Regions from separate parts of the Streptosporangium sp. NBC_01469 genome, predicted to be linked through region 1. Evidence: riboswitches for the same ligand, from Rfam matches in the RefSeq annotation. Region 1 holds a riboswitch; the other holds the start of a gene.
What was found. Region 1 has a riboswitch for glycine ahead of gcvT (glycine cleavage system aminomethyltransferase GcvT). Riboswitches for the same ligand answer to the same signal wherever they lie in the genome.
Positions count from the first base shown of each region.

Region 1 (11,486 bases):
ACGGCGCCAAGGAGATCGCCTCCCAGGAGGGCATGGCGATCACCTTCATGGCCAAGCCGAACCAGCGCGAGGGCAACTCCTGCCACATCCACATCTCGCTCAGGGACGCGGACGGGAAGCCGGTCATGGCCGGTTCCGGGCCGCACGGCCTCTCGGCGACGGGACAGCACTTCATCGCCGGGCAGATCGCGCTGATGCGCGAGCTGACCCTGCTGTACGCGCCGAACGTCAACTCCTACAAGCGGTTCGTGCCGGGCAGCTTCGCCCCCACCGCGGTCAAGTGGGGCGTGGACAACAGGACGTGCGCGCTGCGCCTGGTCGGCCACGGCCCCTCGCTGCGGATCGAGAACCGGGTGCCCGGCGGCGACGTCAACCCCTACCTGGCCGTCTCGGCGCTGATCGCGGCCGGCCTGCACGGCGTCGAGAACGAACTGCCGCTTGAGGACGCCTTCGCGGGGAACGCCTACTCGTCGGGCGCGGAGACCGTGCCGAGTACGCTGCGGGGCGCGCTGGAGCTCTGGGAGGGCTCCGAGTTCGCGACGGCCGCCTTCGGGGAGGACGTCGTGGCGCACTACGCGAACAACGCCCGGGTCGAGCTGGCCGCCTTCGACGCGGCGGTGACCGACTGGGAGCTTTTCCGGGGATTCGAACGGATGTGAATGTGAAGATCATTAATCCGGCGACAGAAGAGGTGGTCGCCGAGATCGGGATGGCGGACGCCGCCGAGACCGACAGGGCGGTGGAGCGTGCCAGGCGCGCCTTCGCGACCTGGCGGAACGTCGGCCCGGGAGACCGGGCCCGGCTGCTGCGCCGTTTCGCCTCGCTGGTGCGCGAGCACGCCGAGGAGCTCGCCCTGCTGGAGGTCGCCAACTCCGGGCACACGATCGGCAACGCCCGCTGGGAGGCGGGCAACGTCGCCGACGTGCTCGACTTCTACGCGGGGGCGCCCGAGCGCAACCACGGCCTGCAGATCCCGGTGCCCGGCGGGCTGGACGTCACCTTCAGGGAGCCGCTGGGCGTCGTCGGCGTGATCGTGCCGTGGAACTTCCCGATGGTCATCATGACCTGGGGGACGGCCCCGGCGCTGGCCGCGGGCAACACCGTGATCGTCAAGCCCGCCGAGTGGACGCCGCTCACCGCCCTGCGGGTGGCCGAGCTCGCCCTGGCCGCCGGTCTGCCCGAGGGGGTGTTCCAGGTCCTGCCCGGGGCCGGAGAGGTGGCGGGCGCCCGGCTGGTCGGGCACCCCGGCGTGGCGAAGATCGTGTTCACCGGCTCGACCGAGGTGGGCAAGGAGATCGCCGCCACGTGCGCCGGGCAGGTCAAGCGGCTCACCCTGGAGCTGGGCGGCAAGAGCGCCAACGTGGTCTTCGCCGACGCCGACCTGGAGAAGGCCGCGGCGACCGCGCCGTACGCGGTGTTCGACAACGCGGGCCAGGACTGCTGCGCGCGGTCCCGGATCCTGGTCGAGCGCTCGGTCCACGACGAGTTCCTGGCCCGGTTCGGGGAGGCGGTGCTGAACGTCAAGGTCGGCGACCCCCGCGACGAGGCCACCGAGATGGGCCCGCTGATCAGCGCCGAGCACCGGGAGCGGGTGGCCTCCTTCGTCACCGAGCCGCCCCACCTGCGGGGCACCTGCCCGTCGGGGCCGGGGTTCTGGTTCCCGCCGACGGTCCTGACGCCCGGTTCGGCGGACGACCGGGCGTTCACCGAGGAGATCTTCGGGCCCGTGGTGTCGGTGGTGCCGTTCGACGACGAGGCGGACGCCGTACGGATCGCCAACGACACCCCGTACGGCCTGAGCGGGTCCATCTGGACCCGCGACGTCGGCCGGGCGCTCCGGGTGGCCAGGGCGGTCGAGGCGGGCAACCTCAGCGTCAACTCGCATTCGAGCGTCCGCTACTGGACCCCGTTCGGCGGTTTCAAGCAGTCGGGCCTCGGCCGCGAGCTGGGCCCCGACGCCCTGTCCGCCTTCACCGAGATCAAGAACGTCTTCATTTCCGAGGAGTAGAAGCGATGCTTCGTTTGCAGGACCGGGTCGCGGTCATCACCGGCGCCGGAAGCGGGATCGGCCTGGCCACCGCGCGCCGGTTCGCCGAGGAGGGCGCCCACGTCGTGTGCGTGGACCTGGACGAGGCGACCGGCTCCAAGGCCGCCGACGAGGTCGGCGGGCTGTTCGTACGGGCCGACGTGACCAGTGAGGACGACGTCGCGCGGGTGTTCCAGACCGCGTTCGACACCTATGGCAGCGTGGACATCGCGTTCAACAACGCGGGCATCTCGCCGCCGGACGACGACTCGATCCTGGAGACCGGCATCGACGCCTGGCGTCGGGTCCAGGAGGTGAACCTCACCTCGGTCTACCTGTGCTGCAAGCACGCCATCCCGTACATGCGGCGGCAGGGCAAGGGGTCGATCATCAACACCGCGTCGTTCGTGGCCGTGATGGGCTCGGCGACCAGCCAGATCTCCTACACCGCCTCCAAGGGCGGGGTGCTGGCCATGTCCCGCGAGCTGGGCGTGCAGTTCGCCCGCGAGGGCATCCGGGTGAACGCCCTGTGCCCGGGGCCGGTGAACACGCCGCTGCTTCAGGAGCTGTTCGCCAAGGACCCCGAGCGGGCGCAGCGCCGCCTGGTCCACATCCCGGTGGGCCGCTTCGCCGAGGCGTCCGAGATCGCCGCCGCGGTGGCGTTCCTCGCCTCGGACGACGCCAGCTTCATCACCGGCTCCGAGTTCCTGGTGGACGGCGGTATCTCCGGCGCGTACGTCACCCCGCTGTAGACCCCGCCGCGGCCCCCTCGCACGTGTCACCCCGGCGTGTCCCTCACCCCGCCGCGGGTCGCCCCACCCCGGTCGGTACCGTGCGAGGAGGGGGCGCGGGCTCCCCCGGTCTGGCCCGGTCCGGTCCGTGGCGCCCGGCTCCGGCGCAGGAGCAAGAGCAAGAGCAAGAGCAAGAGCAAGAGCAAGAGCAAGAGCAAGAGCAAGAGCAAGACAGGAGATCATGTCCCGTCCCGTCATCGGCATCACCTGCTATGTCGAGCCCGCGCGGTTCACCGTCTGGGAGACGACCACCGCGCTCCTGCCGTACGACTACGTCGACCACGTGGCCCGCGCGGGCGGGCAGCCGGTGATCCTGCCCCCGGCGGGCGACCCCTCGGCGCTGGCGGGGCGCCTGGACGGGCTGATCCTGGCCGGTGGCGGGGACGTCGGCCCGGAGCGATACGGGCAGGAGCCGCACGAGCGGACCGGCTACGTCCGGCCGTTCCGCGACGACGCCGAGCTGGGGCTGGTCAGGGCGGCGCTGGAGCGGGGCCTGCCCTTCCTGGGGATCTGCCGGGGCATGCAGGTCCTGAACGTCTCGCTGGGCGGCAGCCTCCACCAGCACCTGCCCGACGTGGTCGGCCACTCCGGCCACGCCCCGGCCCCCGGCCACTACGGCAGGATGCCGGTGCGGCTCGCCCCCGGCAGCCAGACCTCGAAGATCTTCGGAACCGAGACCCTGGACGTGGCCCACTACCACCACCAGGCCCTCGACCGGCTGGCCGAGGGCCTGACCGTGACCGCCCACGCCGAGGACGGCACGGTCGAGGCCGTGGAGCTGGACGACCACCCGTTCGCCCTCGCCGTCCAGTGGCACCCCGAGACCGACGGCGAGTCCGCTCTGTTCGAGGCGCTGGTCCGGCACGCCGCCCCCTGACCGGCACGGATCGGGGCCGCGGGGGGATTTCGCTCGACCGGTGCGGGCGGTTAGGCTGACCGGTGACACCGATGAATCCCGTGCGGGAGAGCGTCCTGACACCCAGGCCAGGACCCCTGAAGGAGCAAGCCCTCCCCGCGAACCTCTCAAGGCAAAGGACCGTGCGGGTAGGTGCCCTCTGGAAAGCAGGTCCCACGGCCTCGCCGAAGGTGAAAGTCCGGTAAAACCCGGATGAAACTCTCAGGCACCCACGACAGAGGGGGAGGATGCTCTCATCTGTCCCTTGTCTGAGGTGCGCACATGTCCCGACCTACGCCGCTGCGCGGCGTGCACGAGTCCCTCGGCGCGACGCTGACCGACTTCGCGGGCTGGCTGATGCCGCTCCGCTACGGCAGCGAGTCGGCCGAGCACAACGCGGTCCGCCAGGCGGCCGGCCTGTTCGACCTCTCCCACATGGGGGAGATCTTCGTGACGGGGCCGCAGGCCGCCGAAGCCCTCGACTACGCGCTGGTCGGCCACCTCTCCGCGCTGGAGCCCGGCCGCGCCCGCTACACCATGATCGTCGACGCCGAGGGCGGCGTGCTGGACGACCTGATCGTCTACCGGCTCGCCCCCGCCGAGTTCATGGTCGTCGCCAACGCCTCCAACTACCCCCGGGTCGCCGCCGAGCTGACCGGCCGCGCCAAGGGCTTCGACGCCGCGGTGGACGACCGCTCCGAGCGGTACGCGCTGGTCGCGGTCCAGGGCCCGCGCTCCGCGGAGATCCTGGGCTCGCTCACCGACGCCGACCTCGACGGGCTCAGGTACTACGCCGGCCTGCCCGCCGTCGTCGCAGGACGCGAGGCCCTCGTCGCCCGTACCGGGTACACCGGCGAGGACGGCTTCGAGCTGTTCGTCGCGGCCGGGGACGCGGAGCCGGTCTGGGCCGCCCTCACCGAGGCGGGCGCGCCGCACGGCCTGATCCCCGCGGGCCTGTCCGCCCGCGACACCCTCAGGCTGGAGGCCGGGATGCCGCTGTACGGCAACGAGCTGTCCGTCGGCCTCACCCCGTTCGACGCCGGGCTGGGCCGTGTGGTGAGGTTTGACAAGCCGGGCGACTTCGTCGGCCGGGCCGCCCTCGAATCGCTCAGGGAGGTCCCGCCGTCCCGCCGCCTGGTCGGCCTGATCGCGACCGGCCGCAGGGTGCCCCGGCACGGGTATCCGGTGGTGGTCGCCGGTGACGGCGCGGTCGTCGGTGAGGTCACCAGCGGGGCGCCCTCCCAGTCACTGGGCAGACCCATCGCCATGGCCTATGTGGACAACGGCCTGTCGTCAGGACTGGCCGTCGACATCCGGGGCAGCCACGAGCCGGTCGAGGTCGTCGCACTGCCCTTCTACAGGAGGAAAAAATGAGCAGCATTCCCGAGGACCTGCACTACACCAAGGAACACGAGTGGATCTCCGGCATCGATGACGGCCTGACCCTCACCGTCGGCATCACCGCCTACGCCGCCGAGGCGCTGGGCGACGTGGTCTTTGTGCAGGTTCCCGAGGTCGGCTCGACGGTCGCCTCCGGTGACGCCGTCGGCGAGGTCGAGTCGACCAAGTCGGTGAGCGACATCTTCGCCCCGGTCGGCGGCGAGATCGTCGAGGTCAACCAGGCCGTCGTGGACGACCCCTCGCTGGTCAACAGCGACTCCTACGGTGACGGCTGGCTGTTCCGCGTACGTCTTGAGGGCTCCGCCGACGACCTGCTGTCGCCGGAGGAATACGCCGCGCTCACCTCGGGTGAGTCCTAAGCCTCTCCCCCCTCGCGTCACGGCCACGCGCGTCCCCGGGCGCGCGTGGCCGTCCACGCTGGAAGGATTCAGATGACGATCAGTGTTTTCGATCTCTTCAAGATCGGAATCGGCCCGTCCAGCTCGCACACCGGCGGTCCGATGGCCGCCGCCCACAAGTTCGCCCGCGGCCTCCACCAGGACGGGCTGCTGGAGAAGACCGCCCGGGTGAGCGCCATTCTGTACGGCTCGCTGGGCCTGACCGGCAAGGGCCACGGCAGCGACAAGGCCGTGCTGCTCGGCCTGTCCGGCGAGAAGCCCGAGCTGGTCGACGTCGACACGGTCGACGAGCGGCTCGCCGCCATGCGCGAGTCCGGCACCATCTCCCTGTACGGCTCCCGCGAGATCCCCTTCGTCATCGGCGAGGACCTCGTCTTCGAACGCAAGATCTCGCTCCCCGGCCACCCCAACGGCATGCGCTTCACCGCCCTGTCCGAGTCCGGCGAGACGATCCGCGAGAAGGTCTACTACTCGGTGGGCGGCGGCTTCGTCGTCGACGAGAACGCCACCGGCGCCGACCGGATCAAAGCCGACGACACCGTCCTGCCGTACCCCTTCACCACGGCTGTGGAGCTGCTCGCCCAGTGCGCGGAGACCGGGCTGTCGATCTCCGGGCTGATGCTGGAGAACGAGCGGGCGTTCGGCCGCACCGAGGCCGAGATCCGCGCCCAGCTGCTCGTCCTGTGGCAGGTCATGAGCGAGTGCGTGCGGCGCGGCATCGGCAAGGAGGGTGTGCTGCCCGGCGGCCTGAAGGTCCGCCGCCGCGCCCACCAGCTCCACCGGCAGCTGCGGAGCGAGTCGCCGGAGAAGGACTCGCTGCAGACGATGGACTGGGTCTCGCTGTTCGCCCTCGCGGTCAACGAGGAGAACGCCGCCGGAGGCCGCATCGTCACCGCGCCCACCAACGGCGCCGCGGGCATCATCCCGGCCGTGCTCACCTACTACGACCGCTTCACGAAGGACTCCGACGACGAGGGCGTGATCCGCTTCCTGCTGACGGCGGGGGCGATCGGCGTGCTGTTCAAGGAGAACGCCTCCATCTCCGGCGCCGAGGTCGGCTGCCAGGGCGAGGTCGGCTCGGCCTGCTCGATGGCCGCCGCCGGGCTCACCGAGGTGATGGGCGGAACCCCCGAGCAGGTCGAGAACGCCGCCGAGATCGGCATCGAGCACAACCTGGGGCTGACCTGCGACCCGATCGGCGGCCTGGTGCAGATCCCGTGCATCGAGCGCAACGCGGTCGCCTCGATCAAGGCGATCGCCGCCGCCAGGATCGCGATGCGCGGCGACGGCCGCCATTTCGTCTCGCTGGACAAAGCCATCAAGACCATGCGCGACACCGGCCGCGACATGCTCGACAAGTACAAGGAGACCAGCAGGGGAGGGCTCGCGGTGAACGTCATCGAATGCTGAACGGGGACGGCTCCCGGCTTCCGGGGGTCCGTTGAACGGGAGCGGTTCCCGGCTTCCGGGGGTCCGTTGAACGGGAGCGGTTCCCGGCTCCCGGGGGTCCGTTGAACGGGAGCGGTTCCCGGCTCCCGGAGGTCCCTTGAACGGGAACGGCTCCCGGCTCCCGGAGGTCCCTTGAACGGGAACGGCTCCCGGCTCCCGGAGGACCCTTGAACGGGAACGGCTCCCGGCTCCCGGAGGACCCTTGAGGAACGCTTCCTGACTCCCAGGCTCCTCGCACGGAGACGGCTCCCGGCTCCCGAGGGTCCTGGAGGGCACGAGGGAGGAGGGCCGAGGGACTTCGGGGACATACAACCCGATCGCTACCAAATTTCGCATCACGTGCAGGCTCCTCCGATCCCGCACCTATGCTGGGTGGCCATGTGCGCGGGATTCGGGAGGTCGCGGTGGTAACGGGAACGCACCCGGTAAGCCGTTCCCATCGCTCCCAGCGCCCCGCGAGTCCCTCCCGCCCCCTGCGGATGCTCCGCTTCCTCGGGTCGCACTGGCTCTTCGTCACCGCCCTGCTGGCGGGTGGCGGCCTGCGGGTCCTCGCCATGCTCGGCTACCGGCCCGCCCTGTGGTTCTGGGCCGACTCCTTCGTCTACCTGAACGCGGGGCTCGCCCCCCGCCCCCTGGAGTCCCGCCCGGCGGGCTACGCGCTGTTCCTGTGGATCCTCAAGCCGCTGTCCAGCGTCCCCGCGGTGGTCGTGGTGCAGCACCTGCTCGGACTGGTCGTGGCCGTCTGCGTCTACCTGCTGCTGCGCAGGCTGGGCGGGCTGCCCGGGTGGGGCGCGACGCTCGCCGCGCTGCCGGTGCTGCTGGACGCCTACCAGATCCAGCTCGAACACCTCGTCATGGCGGACCTGCTCTTCCAGTTCCTGGCGGTGCTGGCGGTCACGCTGCTGCTGTGGCGGCGGCGCCCCGCGGTGTGGGTCGCGGCGCTGGCCGGAGCGCTGCTGGCCGCGGCGACCGTCACCCGCACGATCGGGCTGCCGCTGATCGCCGTGGCACTGGTCTGCATGGTGATCCGCAGGGCCGGGTGGCGGGCGGTCGTCGCCGCGACCCTGGCCGCCGCGCTCGGCCTGGGCTCGTACGCGGCCTGGTTCAGGGCCGAACACGGCAGTTTCGGGCTGACCAGGGGCAACACCTTCCTCTGGGCGCGGACGATGACCTTCGCCGACTGCGCCAAGATCCAGCCGACCGGGCCCGAGGCGGCCCTGTGCCCCGTCGAACCGCTGGGACAGCGCGCGGCGCCACCCGTCTACATCTGGGACGGTAAGTCACCGCTGAACAAGGTCAAGGGCAGCTGGGCCGAGCGCGACGCGCTCGCGGGCACCTTCGCCACCCAGGCGATCATGGCCCAGCCGTTCGACTTCCTCCGGGCGGGCCTGGAGGACGCGGCCCACATCTTCGACTGGACCCGGCGCGTCTACCCGGCTCCCGGGCCGCAGAGCGCCTACGTCTTCCCCGACACCGTGCGCCCCTTCTCCTCGGGGGCCGCCTCGCAGGGCAAGACCGCCGAGGAGCTGACCGTGGCCTACCAGGGCTCGTCGGGGGCGCCGGTGATGGCCGAGCCGTACGCGGGCTGGTTGCGCGGCTACCAGGAATACGGCTTCGTGCGGGGCCCGTACCTCGCGGTGATCCTGCTGGTCGGCCTGGTCGGCGTGCTGACCCGGCTGCGGCGGCTCGGTGGCGTGGTGCTGCTGCCCTGGGCGGCGGGGACCATGCTGCTGATCCTGCCGCCCTTCATCGCGGCCTTCGACCACCGCTACGTCGTGCCCGCCCTCCCGCTGGCCTGCCTCGCCGCCGGGCTGGCCTTCGGGACCAGGAACGAGGAGAAGAACACACCCGCGGCCGAGGAACCGGACGAGGAGCCGCCGTACGAGGGAGCAGGCGACAAGGACCCTTTCCTCGACCCGTTCCACGGCGCGACGGCCGAGCGGCCGGTGTACGCGAGCCCCGTCCGGGAAACGGCGCACGGGTCGCACGACGGGCAGGCCTACGGGAGCACCGCGTACGGCGCGACGGGCGAGCGTCCGGCGTACGGCGGGACGGCTGAACGGCCGGGGTACGGCGGGACAGGCGAGCGTCCGGCGTACGGCGGGTCAGCGGCGGCGGACGTGCAGGCGAACCAACACGCCGAGTTCTACCTCCCCGAGCGCCCGTCGGACCTTCCCCACCGCGTCCCTGTTCAGCCGGGCCACAAGCTTGCCGACATCGGTGGCGGGCGCGCAGCCCACCCCGATTCGCAGCCGCTCGTGCCGTACGTACCTGACGCGGACTCGGGTGAGCCCTTCGACTTCTTTAAGAGCAACCCCGAGCATGGCGGTCCCCGTCCCGGTCCGCCTGCCCCACCGCCCCCATCCCAGAGTGTGTAGCAGCCACCGCACCGCCAGGAGCACCAGCGCCGCCAGCAGCAGCGCGACCAGCCAGCCCAGCCACGGATGCGCGGCCAGCCACCCGGGGAACCCCCGGTGCACGAGCCTGGCCCCTGGCGAGTGGCCGGGAATGTCGCCGCGTCCCCGCAGGAAGGCGTAGAGCCCGGCGCACACCAGCACCGTCCCGGTGACGGCCAGGCCGATCCGGTTGCCCAGGTACGGCCTCATCTGCCCCCCTTCCTGCGCAGCCGTACGACGACGTCACCCGCGCACATCGCGCCCAGGCCCGCCAGCCGGTCGCCCACCGCCGCGCCCACCCGGCGCAGCACGGGCCCGGTCCGCTCGGCGTCGGTGAACACGGTGACCTCGACGATCCGCGACGTGAGCCGGACCCGCGCCCCCTTCACCTCGTCCACCGACTCGGCCGCCTCCCTCAGCGTGCGGCGGAGCCCGGACCTGGTGATGCCGATCACCATGTGCGGGTCTCCCGACTCCAGCGGTATCAGCCGGGTCCGCCCCGGCAGCGCGGCGAGCGCGAGCATCACCAGGCCCGCCGCCATGGCGAGCACCGACGCGGCGAAGGTGGCGGGGTCCGACCAGTTCCACGCGCCGGCACCGTTGACGAGCCGCCGGTAGGGCACCCGCGCGAGCGGCGACTCCATGAGCAGGCCCACCGTCACCGAGGCCGCGACCGCCAGCACGGCGGACACCATCAGGGCGGCGGGGACGCCCGCGGGGGTCCTGCTCGGCCTGAGCATCCGCACCGACCTGCGCCGGACGTCCTGGAACTGCTCGGCCGCCGCCTTGCCTCCCGAGCCTCCGGTGGTGGTCCCCGCGCCGCCGGTGCCTCCCGAGCCCGCCAGGATGTCCTGGAGAGTAGTCGTCATTCGGTCATGTGTACGCGTTCAGGCAGGGGCGGGCCGGGGATCAACCGCCCACTTGCACGATCTTGGGATCCCCCTGGCGGGAGCATTGATCACCCGTCCGACAACATGAATATTCCTCATATATGCTGGAGTGGGTTTATCCTGCGGGCATGGACGACCGCCAGCGCTACGACCGGGCCACAGCGCACCTGGACCCTCCCTTCGCCGTCCTCGACCTGCCCGCCCTGCGCGCCAACGCCGAGGGCATGGTCCGCCGCGCCGGAGGCAAGCCGATCAGGGTCGCCAGCAAGTCCGTCAGGTCCCGGGCCGTGCTCGAACGCATCCTCGCCATGGACGGCTTCACCGGGATCATGGCCTTCACCCTCCCCGAGGCCCTCTGGCTCGTCTCCATCGGGATGCGGGACGTGCTGGTCGCGTACCCCACCGTCGACCGCGCCGCGCTCGCCGAGCTGGCCGCCGGGCCGGTCGCGGCCCGGGAGATCACGATCATGGTGGACCGGACCGAGCACCTGGACCTGGTCGAGTCCGCCGTCGCCGGGGTCCGCGACCGCCACGAGATCCGGCTCTGCCTGGACGTCGACGCGGGCTACCTCGCCTTCGGCGGCCGATTCAGGGCGGGCGTCCGCCGCTCCCCCGTCCGCGAGATCGACCAGGCCGCCGACCTCGCCACCGAGATCGCGAAACGGCCCGGGTTCCGGCTCGTGGGCCTGATGGCGTACGAGGCGCAGATCGCCGGGGTCGGCGACAACCCTCCGGGCAACCCCGCCCTCACCCGGGCCGTCCGCCTGATGCAGGCCAGGTCCCGGCGCGAGCTGGTCACGCGCAGGGGCCGGATCGTCCAGGCCGTCCGCCAGGTCACCGACCTGGAGTTCGTCAACGGCGGCGGCACCGGCAGCATCGAGAAGACCGCCAAGGAGAGGGCCGTCACCGAGATCGCAGCCGGATCCGGCTTCTTCCACCCCCGCCTGTTCGACTTCTACCGGGGATTCACCGGCCGGCCCGCCGCCCTGTTCGCCCTGCCCGTCGTCCGCCGCCCCGCCCCCGGCGTCGTCACCGTCCTCGGCGGCGGCTACCCCGCCTCCGGAGCCCCCGGCGACGACCGCCTGCCCCAGCCCTACCTGCCGTGCGGGCTGCGCTACGACTCCAACGAGGGGGCCGGAGAGGTCCAGACCCCCCTGATCGGGCAGGCCGCCGAGGACCTGCGCGCCGGCGACCGGGTCTGGTTCCGGCACGCCAAGGCGGGCGAGCTCTGCGAGCGCTT
Region 1 covers NZ_CP109465.1:3,589,195-3,600,680, reverse strand. Annotated here, with positions in the region: gene OG587_RS16275 (glutamine synthetase family protein) at 1-659, shown strand, start outside; gene OG587_RS16270 (aldehyde dehydrogenase family protein) at 662-2,008, shown strand; gene OG587_RS16265 (3-oxoacyl-ACP reductase) at 2,014-2,778, shown strand; gene OG587_RS16260 (gamma-glutamyl-gamma-aminobutyrate hydrolase family protein) at 2,999-3,694, shown strand; glycine riboswitch at 3,768-3,866, shown strand; glycine riboswitch at 3,867-3,961, shown strand; gene gcvT (glycine cleavage system aminomethyltransferase GcvT) at 3,995-5,086, shown strand; gene gcvH (glycine cleavage system protein GcvH) at 5,083-5,472, shown strand; gene OG587_RS16245 (L-serine ammonia-lyase) at 5,545-6,921, shown strand; gene OG587_RS16240 (hypothetical protein) at 7,440-9,338, shown strand; gene OG587_RS16235 (DUF6286 domain-containing protein) at 9,563-10,225, opposite strand; gene OG587_RS16230 (amino acid deaminase/aldolase) at 10,375-11,486, shown strand, end outside.

Region 2 (11,486 bases), 2.3 Mb from region 1:
CGACCCCGCCGCGGCACGGCTGATCACCCCGGTGCGCGCCCGCTGGGCCGACCCTTTCGTCCCCGGCGAGCCGCCACCCCGCGAGGGCGCGCGACCGCCGTGGCGGATCACCCCCGTCCCCACCCCCTCGGGCCATCTGGAGGGCGTACGACGTGTCCTGGAACTGCTCGGCACGGGCGCGGTGGAGAAGGTGGTGCTGGCCAGGTCACTGGAGCTGACGAGGCCTGAGCCGGTCGACGTCGCCGCGATGGTCCGGCGCCTGGCGGTCCGCGACCCGCACGGCCACGTCTTCGCCGTCGACCTGCCCGGCGGGCGGACCCTGGTGGGCGCCAGCCCCGAACTGCTGGTCTCCAGGGACGGGCCCGCCGTCGTCGCCAACCCGCTGGCCGGCTCCGCCGCGCGCAGCGCCGACCCCGTGGAGGACCGCCGCCGCGCGGCGGCGCTGCTCTGCTCGGCCAAGGAGCAGCACGAGCACGCGGTCGTGGTCCAGGCCGTGGCCGCCGCGCTCGCCCCGCACTGCCGGGCGCTGAGCGTCCCGGCCGAGCCGTCGCTGATCTGCACCTCGACCATGTGGCACCTGTCCAGCAGGATCACCGGGCGGCTCGCCGACCCGCGCACCACCGCGCTCGACCTCGCCGTCGCCCTGCACCCGACCCCCGCGGTCTGCGGGACGCCCACCCTCGCGGCGCGCGCCGCGATCGCCGGCATCGAACCCTTCGACCGGGGCTTCTACACCGGCATGGTCGGCTGGTGCGACGCCTCGGGGGACGGCGAGTGGGCGGTGGCGATCCGCTGCGCCGAGGTGACCGGCGGCGGCATCCGGCTGTTCGCCGGTGGCGGGATCGTCACGGGCTCGGTCCCCGAGGAGGAGCTGGCCGAGACCTCCGCGAAGTTCCGGACCCTCCTGCAGGCCCTCGGCCTGGCCCCGGACCTCGATGTGGACCTGGACCTGGACGCGGACACGGTCTCCGGCATGGAGGCCGTCGCCGTCACCGGGGAGAAGCCCGGGAGAGGACAGGTGTGACCCCCAGCACGTCGAGACGCCGAGAGAAAGCAGAAGGAGAGGCAGTCGTGGCCATACCCGCAATCACCCCCTATCCGATGCCCCGCGAGGACGAGATGCCCGTCAACCGCGTCTCCTGGACACCGGACGCCCGCCGGGCGGTGCTGCTCGTCCACGACATGCAGAACCACTTCGTGAACGCGTTCGCGCCGGGAACCTCGCCGATCGTGGAACTGGTCTCGGCGATCACGGATCTCCGCGAGACGGCCTGGGAGCTCGGCGTCCCGGTGGTGTACTCGGCCCAGCCCGGCGGACAGACCTCGGCCCAGCGCGGCCTGCTGGAGGACTTCTGGGGAGCCGGGGTCGGCACCGACCCGAGCGCCCAGGAGATCGTCGCGGCGCTCACCCCCGGCCCGGACGACATCCGGCTGACCAAGTGGCGCTACAGCGCCTTCCACCGCACCCCGCTGCGCACCCTGCTCGCCGAACAGGGCCGCGACCAGCTCATCGTCACCGGCATCTACGCCCACATCGGCTGCCTGATGACGGCCTGCGACGCCTTCATGGGCGATGTGGAGGTGTTCTTCGTGGCCGACGGGGTGGCCGACTTCTCCGCCGAGCACCACCGGATGGCCCAGACCTATGCGGCCGAGCGGTGCGCGGCGGTCCTGCCCGCCGCCCGCGTCCGGCGGCTGCTCGCCTCCTCGGCCGCGCACGCCACCCGCTGAGCCCGTAACCCGAAGACCCGCGGGGAGAGGCCCCGCGGGTGAGGATCAGGGGTGGGGATCAGCGGGCGGAGGCGGTGACCGGGCGCGGAACCCGGGGGATGCCGGTCAGCCGGTTCTGCTCGCGAAGGGTGCGCAGGCGGTTGACCTCGGCGGTCCACTCGGCGCCCTTGGGGGTGGCCCTGCCCTTGCGGCGGCGGATCCGGTCGTCGTACGACTTGATCCCGAACGTCGCGCGCTGGTTGGCCTCGGCCGCGCGCAGGGCCTCGGTGAGCGCCCCGTCGAAGGCCAGCCCGGCGGCGCGCAGCTCCTGCACGGGGGCCGCGGCGGCCTGGGCCCGGCGCACCTCGGCCTCGGCCTGGCGCGCCTTCTCCAGGAACTCGGGGAAGCTCTTCCCGACCTCCTGGTCAGCGTGGTGACGAACCTCCGCCTCCCGGCTCACGCGCGGTCGGAAAAACGCCATCTTCTTCCCTCTCTCGCCGGTCGCCGGGTCTCCTCCGGCAGATCACCGCTCGTAGCCTACGCGCTCCGCCCCCACCCCACACACTCAGGGACCGGACCTCTCCCGGAGCGGCCCGGCTCGCCGGGCGGCGGCGTCGCCGGGAGAGGTCCGTTCCGTCCGGCGCGCCGTCCTTTACGCAGTAAGGTGCGCGGTGGCAGGATGCCTCCCATGCCTGCCAAGCGACCGCCCGTCCCGCTCTCCAGGGAGCGCATCATCGACGCCGCCCTCCACATCGCAGACGGACAGGGGCTCCGGCGCCTGACGATGCGGCGGCTGGGTGACGCGCTCCAGGTGGAGGCGATGGCCATCTACCACCACCTGCCGCGCGGCAAGGACGCCCTCATGGACGCGCTGGCCGAGCACGTCACCACCGTCCACGCCGAGCCCGGCGAGAGCTGGCAGGAGAGCGCGAGGGCCTGGTGCCGGGCGAGCCGGGCGGCGCTGAGGGAGCATCCCGGGGTGCTGGCCCTGGCCCTGACCAAGCCCCCCAGGGGCAGGGCGGCGATCGCGATCAGGGAGCAGACCGACCAGCTGGCCGACGCGGGCCTGGCCGACCCGGCGGGGGCGGTACGCGCCCTGCGGGCCTACGTCTTCGGCGCGGTGGCGGTGGAGGTGCAGCAGTCGGGCTGGGCAGAGCCCCAGGGCGACCCGGGCGACGAGGACGAGCCCTGGCGCCCCCCGTCGAGGGGCGGCGGCAGCCCGGGGGCGGACACCGACTTCGAGCACGGGCTGGACGCGCTCCTGGCCGGCCTGGGCGCACGGTGAGCGCGCAGTGAGCACACAGTGAGCACACAGTGTCGGTAAGGGGCGGCCAGGGGTTGGGAAAGCCCGTATCGGCGCACGTCAGAAACTTGTAACCGATCGTTTACCCGCCGGGCGGCGTGTCGCACTTGGTCGAATATCCTTATATGAGGCATGCTGTGTTATAGGTCACATCCCCTGATAAAGCCCTGCCGGACTGACCCTCTACCAGTTCTTAAACAGTCCTAACGGGCTATGTCGCCGAGGTGCGATTGATCGCACACTTGATCTGCTTGATGTGCGCTCCTCGTTCTGTTACGGGGGTCGCATGGCCATATATCAACATTCAGATGCTCGTCCCCGTCATACGTGGGAACGGAGACCCATCGGTGACGGTGCCGCCGGATGTCCGATACCCACCCGTGCCCGGCATGACCCGGGCGAGCCGACACGAGAGATCCGGAGGCACGCCGATGTGCCCGCACGAGCCGTCCTGTCCGTCCGCCGACGCGCTGGACCGCGAAGCCGCCCGCACCATGGCGGCCCACCCCGAGCAGGGCTGGAGCCTGCTCTGCAACGGTGTGGTGCTGTTCGACGACACCGGCGAGCTCCTCCCGGACGGTGCCGTCATCGAGCCGCACCGGCCACTGGCCGGCGTCGTCTGAGGCCCGTCACCCCCGACCGGTCACGCTGAGCGAGTTCACCGAGCCCGGCCGCATCCTCGCGCCGAGCCACTCGGCGACCACCTCGCCCACCCTGGCGGGATTTCTCCCGAGGTCGTGACCCTCCCCCGGCAGCACCACCAGGCGCGCGGCGTCCGCCGCCTCGGGCACGCCGAACGGGTCACGGTCTCCGTTCACCACCAGCACGTCCACGCCCGCCGAGCGCAGCTCGTCGGCGCGTGACCGCTCCGGCTTCCTCGGCGGGTGCAGCGGGAACGCCAGCGCGACGACCGCGACGGCCTCGACCCTCCCGGCCGTACGGCACGCGACCCTGGCCCCGTTGCTCCGCCCGCCCTGCGCCAGCGGCAGCCCCGGATAGCGCCCGCGCAACCCGGCCACCAGCGTCTCCCACGCCTCGTCCTGCTTGACCGCCGACCCCGGCGCGCGGGCCCCGCGCACGCGGAACGGCTGGAGCACCCGTGCGACCGTCCCGCCGATCGCCGTCACGGCGTCCCGCACGGCCAGCAGGTCGGGGGCGTCCACTCCCCCGGCCGAGCCGTGGGTGAGTACCAGCAGGAAGCGCGGGGCGGCCACCTCGTCGATCTCCACCAGGGCCGGGCCGTGCGGGGTCGCGATCTCCACGGGCTGGACCGCGCCCGCCGGGTGCCGGGACCCCGGCCCGGTCCCCGGGGCGGACGCCGGCGCGAGAGAGGTGGGCTCGGAGGTGGACACGGATATCGTCCTAACGACTGATGCCCGGCGGGCGGGTGGAAGGAACAATCGAAGCGTGCAGGACTATCAAGATATCCGCCAGGACATGCGCGCCACCGTCGAGGCCCGGCGCGACCTCGGCCCGGAGTACGAGACCGCGCTCATCGAGTCGTTCGTGTCACGCCTCGACGCGACCATCGCCCACCGGGTACGCGCCGAGATGCACGCAGCCGGGGCACCGAAGGTCAAGCCGCGCAAGAACACGAACTCCTCGATCCCGATCGCCCTCGGTTCGATGGGCATCGGGATCCCGCTGACCGCCATCGCGGCGCAGACCTCCGGCACCGCCGGACTGCTGCTGGCCTGGGGCGGGATCGTCGCGATCAACTTCGCCCACGCCCTGAGCCGCTGGCGGGAGCGCGACTGACACCCGCCGGGCCCACCCGGCGCACCGCGCCTCGGCCGCAGAGGTGCCAGGGCCTCAGAGATCCCGGTCGAGGCGCAGGCGGACCTCGCCGGCGAGATCCTCGTCGGCGCTGTCCAGACCGTAGCGCCACACGCGCTCGGCGTCCTCGTCACGTCCCCTGAGCGGAAGTGTGCGGGCCAGGAGCTCGATGGCCAGCGCGCCGGTCTCGACGTCTCCGCCCTCCTCGATCGCACCGGAGAACTCGGCGCAGGCCAGCTCCAGATGAGCGATGCCGAGCATCACCCGCAGTCTCGGCACCTCGGCCACGTCGGGCACCGAGAGCGCCTCCAGGAGCACCTGGGCGGCCTCCCCCGGCTCGCCCTCCTCGAGGAGCGCCTCCGCCAGCCGCTGGGCGGCACGGGGAGCGATCTCCGGGTCGCCGGTGGCCAGCGCGTCGCGCAGCGACCGCTCGGCCTCCTCCTCGCCCGTGGCGAGCCTGGCGAGGGCCATGTGCGCCGGCGGGACGTAGGCGGGGTGGCCGACACCCAGCGCGGCCTGCCAGGCGGCGCGGGCCTGGTCGGCCAGGCCCTCCCGTTCGAAGCTCCCGGCGAGCAGGCAGGCGGCCTGGGCGGCGAACTCCGGGTGCCCGGTCGCCAGCGCGGTGCGCGCGGCCGCGCGGGAGCCCGGCACGTCTCCGCTCTCCTCCAGCACCACCGCGAGACCCACCGCCGCCTGGGCCCGGTCGGGCTCGTCGGGGTCGGCGACCAGCTCGGCGAAGATCGTGGCGGCGCCGTCGAGATCGCCCGACTCGGCCAGTCTTCGCGCGGCGTCCAAGGGACGGGTGTCCACCTCAGGCATGCAGGATCCTTCCGGATACGGAGACGCCCCGAGCCTAACGACTCGGGGCGCCGTCCGTCCTCCCGCATTCCCCTCGGATATCGCGGTTCGCGCGGGCTTTCGGCCCCGCCGGGCTTTGGCGGGGATCAGTCCTCGTACGCCTCCAGGGGAGGGCAGGAGCAGACCAGGTTGCGGTCGCCGTAGGCCTGGTCGATGCGGCGGACCGGCGACCAGTACTTGCCCTCGCGCACCGACGGCAGCGGGTAGGCCGCCTCGGTGCGAGTGTAGGGGTGGCCCCACTCGTCGGCGACGAGGCTGTCGGCCGTGTGCGGGGCGTTGCGCAGCGGGTTGTCGGTCTTGTCGTACGTGCCGGCGGCGACCTTCGCGATCTCCTCACGGATCGCGATCATCGCCTCGCAGAACCGGTCGAGCTCGGCCAGGTCCTCGCTCTCGGTCGGCTCGATCATCAGCGTGCCCGCCACGGGGAAGGACATGGTCGGGGCGTGGAAGCCGTAGTCGACGAGGCGCTTGGCCACGTCGTCGACCGTCACCCCGGTCTCCTTGGTGATCTGGCGCAGGTCGACGATGCACTCGTGGGCGACGAGGCCACCGCGGCCGGTGTAGAGGACCGGGTAGTGGGGGCTGAGCCTGCGGGCCAGGTAGTTGGCCGACAGGATGGCCTGCTCGGTGGCCGCTTTCAGGCCGTCGGCGCCCATCATCCGGATGTAGGCCCAGGAGATGGGCAGGATGCCCGCCGAGCCGTACGGCGCGGCCGAGACCGGGCCCACGGCCGTGCCCTCGCGCAGCGGGTGGCCGGGCAGGTAGTCGGCCAGGTGGGCGCGGACCGCGACCGGGCCGACGCCGGGGCCGCCGCCGCCGTGCGGGATGCAGAAGGTCTTGTGCAGGTTGAGGTGGGAGACGTCCGCCCCGAACTCCCCCGGCCTGGCCAGGCCGACCAGCGCGTTGAGGTTGGCGCCGTCGACGTAGACCTGCCCGCCTGCCTCGTGCACCAGCTCGCAGATCCGGACGATCGTCTCCTCGTACACGCCGTGCGTGGACGGGTAGGTCACCATGATCGCGGCAAGCTGCTCACGGTGCTTGTCGATCTTCGCGACGAGGTCGTCGAGGTCCACGTTGCCCTGGTCGTCGCAGGCGACCACGGCCACGCGCATGCCCGCCATGACGGCGCTCGCGGCGTTGGTGCCGTGCGCGGACGAGGGGATCAGGCAGACGTCGCGGCCCGACTCGCCGCGCGCGGTGTGGTAGGCGCGGATCGCCAGGAGCCCGGCGAACTCGCCCTGGGAGCCGGCGTTCGGCTGCAGCGACACGGCGTCGTAGCCGGTGACCTCGGCCAGCCAGCGCTCCAGTTCCCCGATCAGCTCGATGTAGCCCGCGGCCTGGTCCTCGGGCGCGTAGGGGTGCAGCCCGGCGAACTCCGGCCAGGTGATCGGCTCCATCTCGGTGGTCGCGTTGAGCTTCATGGTGCAGGAGCCCAGCGGGATCATCGACCGGTCGAGCGCGATGTCCTTGTCCTGGAGCCTGCGCAGGTAGCGCAGCATGGCCGTCTCGGAGCGGTGGCTGTGGAAGACCGGGTGGGTCAGGTAGTCGCTGACGCGCGCCAGCGCGGCGGGCAGCGCGTCGTGCGCGGCGGCGTCCAGGTCGGCCAGCACGGTGCCGCTGACCTCGAAGGCGGCCAGGACCTGCTCCAGGTGCAGGAGCTCGGTCTTCTCGTCGCAGGTGACGCCCACGTGGTCGGCGTCGACCAGGCGCAGGTTGACGCCGTTCTCGCGGGCCGCGGCGACGACCCCCGCGGCGCGGCCGGGCACCCTGGCGAGCACGGTGTCGAAGAAGGTGTCGTGCACGATCTCGACGCCGCCCTGGCGCAGGCCCTCGGCGAGCACGACGGCGTGCCGGTGGGTACGCCGGCCGATCCTGCGCAGGCCCTCGGGGCCGTGGTAGACGGCGTACATGCCGGCGATCACGGCGAGCAGCACCTGCGCGGTGCAGATGTTGCTGGTGGCCTTCTCGCGGCGGATGTGCTGCTCGCGGGTCTGGAGCGCGAGCCGGTACGCGGGGCGCCTGTCGGCGTCCTGGGAGACGCCCACCAGGCGGCCCGGCAGCTGGCGCTGAAGGCCGTCGCGGACCGCCATGTAGGCGGCGTGGGGGCCGCCGAAGCCCAGCGGGACGCCGAACCGCTGCGAGGAGCCGACCGCGATGTCGGCGCCGAGCTCGCCGGGCGCGGCCAGCAGGGTGAGGGCCAGCAGGTCGGCGGCGGCGACCACCTGGGCGCCGCGCGCGTGGGCGGCGTCGGCGATGGCTCGGAAGTCGCGGACCCTGCCGCTGGCGCCGGGGTACTGCACGAGCACCCCGAAGCACTCGGGAAGCTCGGCGGTGAAGTCGCTCTCGACCAGCTCGATGCCGAGCGGCTCGGCGCGGGTGCGCAGCACCGCCTTGGTCTGCGGCAGCGCGTCGGCGTCGACCACGAACACCTTCGAGGGGCTGCGGCCCGCGCGGCGGGCCAGGGTCATCGCCTCGGCGGCGGCGGTGGCCTCGTCCAGCAGGGACGCCCCGGCGACGTCGAGGGCGGTCAGGTCGGAGACGACGGTCTGGAAGTTGATCAGGGCCTCCAGGCGGCCCTGGGAGATCTCCGGCTGGTAGGGCGTGTACGCGGTGTACCAGCCCGGGTTCTCCAGGAGGTTGCGGCGGATGACGCCCGGGGTGATCGTGTCGTGGTAGCCCAGGCCGATCATCGAGGTGAGCACGGTGTTGCGCCCGGCGAGGACCCGCAGCTCCGCGAGGGCCTCGGACTCCCCGGCCGCCGGGGGCAGGCTGAGGCGCCCCGAGGAGCGGATCGCCTCGGGTACGGCCACCGCGACCAGGTCGGCGACGGAGGCGAATCCGACCGCCTCCAGCATGCGGGTCTGGCCGGCGTCGTCCGGCCCTATGTGGCGGGTCGCGAACGGCGGGGAGCTGAGCTCGCTGAGCGATGACAGGTCGGTCATTGGTGAAGCCTCCCGGGACGGGGGTGGAGACCGGCGCTGGGCGCGGGCGTATGCCTGGTCTCCCCCTCTGTCATCACGACCGTCGTTCACGGGTCGTGACCTGAGAGCTTCACCTGCCCTTGACGGGAGGCTTGCACCGTCGGTGAGTCGCGCCTGGCGAGCGCGCCTTCTTTCCAGAGTTGCCTCGTCCGTGCGGTACCGGGTGCCTGAGAGATTCCGGGGAGGTTGCTCCTTCGGCGCCCCGATCGCGGTCGGGGTCTCTCCCGCACAGGGTCAGTGGCAAGTCCGAGTTTACCCGGTTCGTCGTGCTCTGCGACGGCGGGCCAGTTCATCGGCCTGATGATCGCCTAAAGGGCCCTCGCCCGACTCCGCACGTTCGCCGGGCAGATCCGCGAGGGAGCCCTCCACCTCCTGCCACACCCGTCCCAGTGCTATGCCGAAGACTCCCTGACCGCCCTGGAGGAGGTCGATGACCTCGTCGGGGGAGGTGCACTCGTAGACGCTCACCCCGTCGCTCATCAGGGTGATCCCGGCCAGGTCGTTGACGCCCCGGTCGCGCAGGTGCTGCACGGCGATGCGGATCTGCTGGAGGGAGACGCCGGTGTCGAGGAGCCGCTTGACGACCTTGAGGACCAGGATGTCGCGAAAACCGTACAGCCGCTGGGAGCCGGAGCCGTGAGCGGCTCGCACGGTGGGCTCGACCAGGCCGGTGCGCGCCCAGTAGTCGAGTTGCCGGTAGGTGATGCCGGCCGCCGAACAGGCCGTCGGGCCCCGGTAGCCGATGTCGGCGGGCACTTTCACCGGTTGCCCGTCGAACAGCAGACCCTCTTCACCCGCGCGCTGACGTGCCGACTGGCGCCGTTCCGGGTCATCCTGATCGGCGTTTCTACCCTCGCCGCTGCTGACCGCCACGCGGACCTCCGGCTTTCTCTCATCCCACGGCCTGATCTGGGGGTTTACGCACGACCGCGGGTTTCACTTGCACCGTAGGACTGGGGCCAAGTCCAGTCAACGACCCCACCCGGCGCGTCGTGAAGCGTAAATGCACCGAAATTCCTACCCCGCGCGACCGAAGTCCTCGGGCGTGATCGTGTCAAGGAACTCCCTGAACTTCTCCACCTCGTCCTCCTGGTCGTCGGGGATGATCACCCCCGCCTCCCTGACCACGTCCTCACTCGCGAAGATACGTGCGCCGGTGCGAAGTGCCAAGGCGATCGAGTCCGAGGGACGCGCGCTCACCTCCACCCCGTTGGAGAACACGAGATCGGCGAAGAAGATGCCGTCGCGCAGGGCGACGATGTTGACCGTGCTCAGCCGGACTCCGAGCCCTTCGAGCACGTCGCGGAACAGGTCATGGGTGAGCGGCCGAGGTGGTGGTTCCTCGGCCTGGGCCATGGCGATCGCCGTGGCCTCCGTCATGCCGATCCAAATAGGTAGGTAACGCTCCCCATGCGTCTCTTTCAGCAAGACGATCGGCTGGTTGGAGGGCATCTCAACTCGAACGCCCACGACCTCCATCTGCAACACGGGCTGCTCCGTCTTCGCTGGATTCCGACCGGTTTGTTCAACGTAACACTCGTGGGGGTACGAGTGCCTGGTCAGGTTCTCACCGGCCCAGGGCCCCACGAACGCCGGAACGCAGCAGCGAGGCGTGCAATTCCAGCAGCAGGCCGGAAATCTCCCTCGCCGTCTCGTCGGCCTGGTCGATCGCGCCCGGCCCGCGGCGGCGCAGCAGCGGGGCGACGGCCTGCTCCACCAGGCCCGCCTCGCGCTCGGCCGCGGCCTTGACCGCCCGCAGGTGGCGGGCGCGCAGGCCGAAGGCGGCCAGCGCTCCGACACTGCGGGCCACGGCCAGCGCCTCGGCGTCGTAGTAGCGGGCCACGGCGGCGAGCAGACCGTAGTCCTCCAGCTCGGCGAGAGTCTCCTCGTCGAGCTCGGCGGCGGCGATCAGCTCCTCGCGGGTGAGCCGGATCTCGGGAGGCGCGTCGTCGGGGACGGCGCGCGGCCGGGCGGCCGGGCGCTCCTCGCGGTCGGCCGCCTCCAGGTGGTCCTTGATCACTCGCAGCGGCAGGTAGCGGTCACGCTGCTCGCTGAGGATGTAGCGGAGCCGCTCGACGTCGGCGTAGGTGAACTTGCGATAGCCGGAGGGACTGCGCTCCGGCTCGATCAACCCCTCGCCCTCCAGGAAACGAATCTTGGAGATGCTGACGTCGGGGAACTCGCCCTGCAGGAGAGCGAGCACCTCCCCGATGCTCATGTGCGCACGAGCGGCCTGCGAGCTCATCATCCTCCAGCGGCACCGCGGGTGAGGAAGACGAGGCGGAACTTGCCGATCTGCACCTCGTCCCCGCCGTACAGCGGGACCTCCTCTATGCGCTCGCGGTTCACGTACGTGCCGTTCAGGCTGCCGACGTCACGGACGGTGAAGACCCCGCCGCCGCGCCGGTAGAACTCCACGTGACGGCGCGAGACCGTGATGTCGTCGAGGAAGATGTCACTCTCGGGGTGGCGGCCCACGGTGGTGAGATCACTGTCGAGCAGGAAACGGCTGCCGGCGTTGGGACCGCGCATCGCCACCAGCAGCGCGGTGCCCGGGGGCAACTGCTCGACGGCCTGCCGTTCGGCGAGAAGCGTCTCACCTGTCTCCGCCTCGTAGGCCTCGATCCCGGAGAGGGAGATCGTCGATGTGCTGTCTCCGGGGGTCTCGGCTTTGGTAAGCGGCGACCCGCATCGTGAACAGAAACGGGCATCCTCAGGATTGGCATGACCGCACTGCGTGCAGTAGACGCTCGGCATCGATCGGCTCGGCCTCCTACCGCGAAGACGCGGCAACGGTGCTCAGTGATGCGCGCCTCGCTTCTTCGCTTCTCAAGTGTTTTCTCGGACTGCGAATGCCG
Region 2 covers NZ_CP109465.1:5,926,825-5,938,310, reverse strand. Annotated here, with positions in the region: gene OG587_RS26065 (isochorismate synthase) at 1-1,024, shown strand, start outside; gene OG587_RS26060 (isochorismatase family protein) at 1,072-1,731, shown strand; gene OG587_RS26055 (hypothetical protein) at 1,790-2,191, opposite strand; gene OG587_RS26050 (TetR/AcrR family transcriptional regulator C-terminal domain-containing protein) at 2,399-2,995, shown strand; gene OG587_RS26045 (DUF5999 family protein) at 3,445-3,636, shown strand; gene OG587_RS26040 (alpha/beta hydrolase family protein) at 3,643-4,275, opposite strand; gene OG587_RS26035 (hypothetical protein) at 4,421-4,771, shown strand; gene OG587_RS26030 (tetratricopeptide repeat protein) at 4,826-5,608, opposite strand; gene gcvP (aminomethyl-transferring glycine dehydrogenase) at 5,734-8,589, opposite strand; glycine riboswitch at 8,773-8,865, opposite strand; gene OG587_RS26020 (MerR family transcriptional regulator) at 8,881-9,501, opposite strand; gene OG587_RS26015 (bifunctional nuclease family protein) at 9,646-10,116, opposite strand; gene ftsR (transcriptional regulator FtsR) at 10,196-10,846, opposite strand; gene OG587_RS26005 (FHA domain-containing protein) at 10,873-11,385, opposite strand.
Region 2: it holds a riboswitch for glycine, as region 1 does, so the genes downstream of both, gcvP (aminomethyl-transferring glycine dehydrogenase) here and gcvT (glycine cleavage system aminomethyltransferase GcvT) in region 1, are expected to answer to the same signal.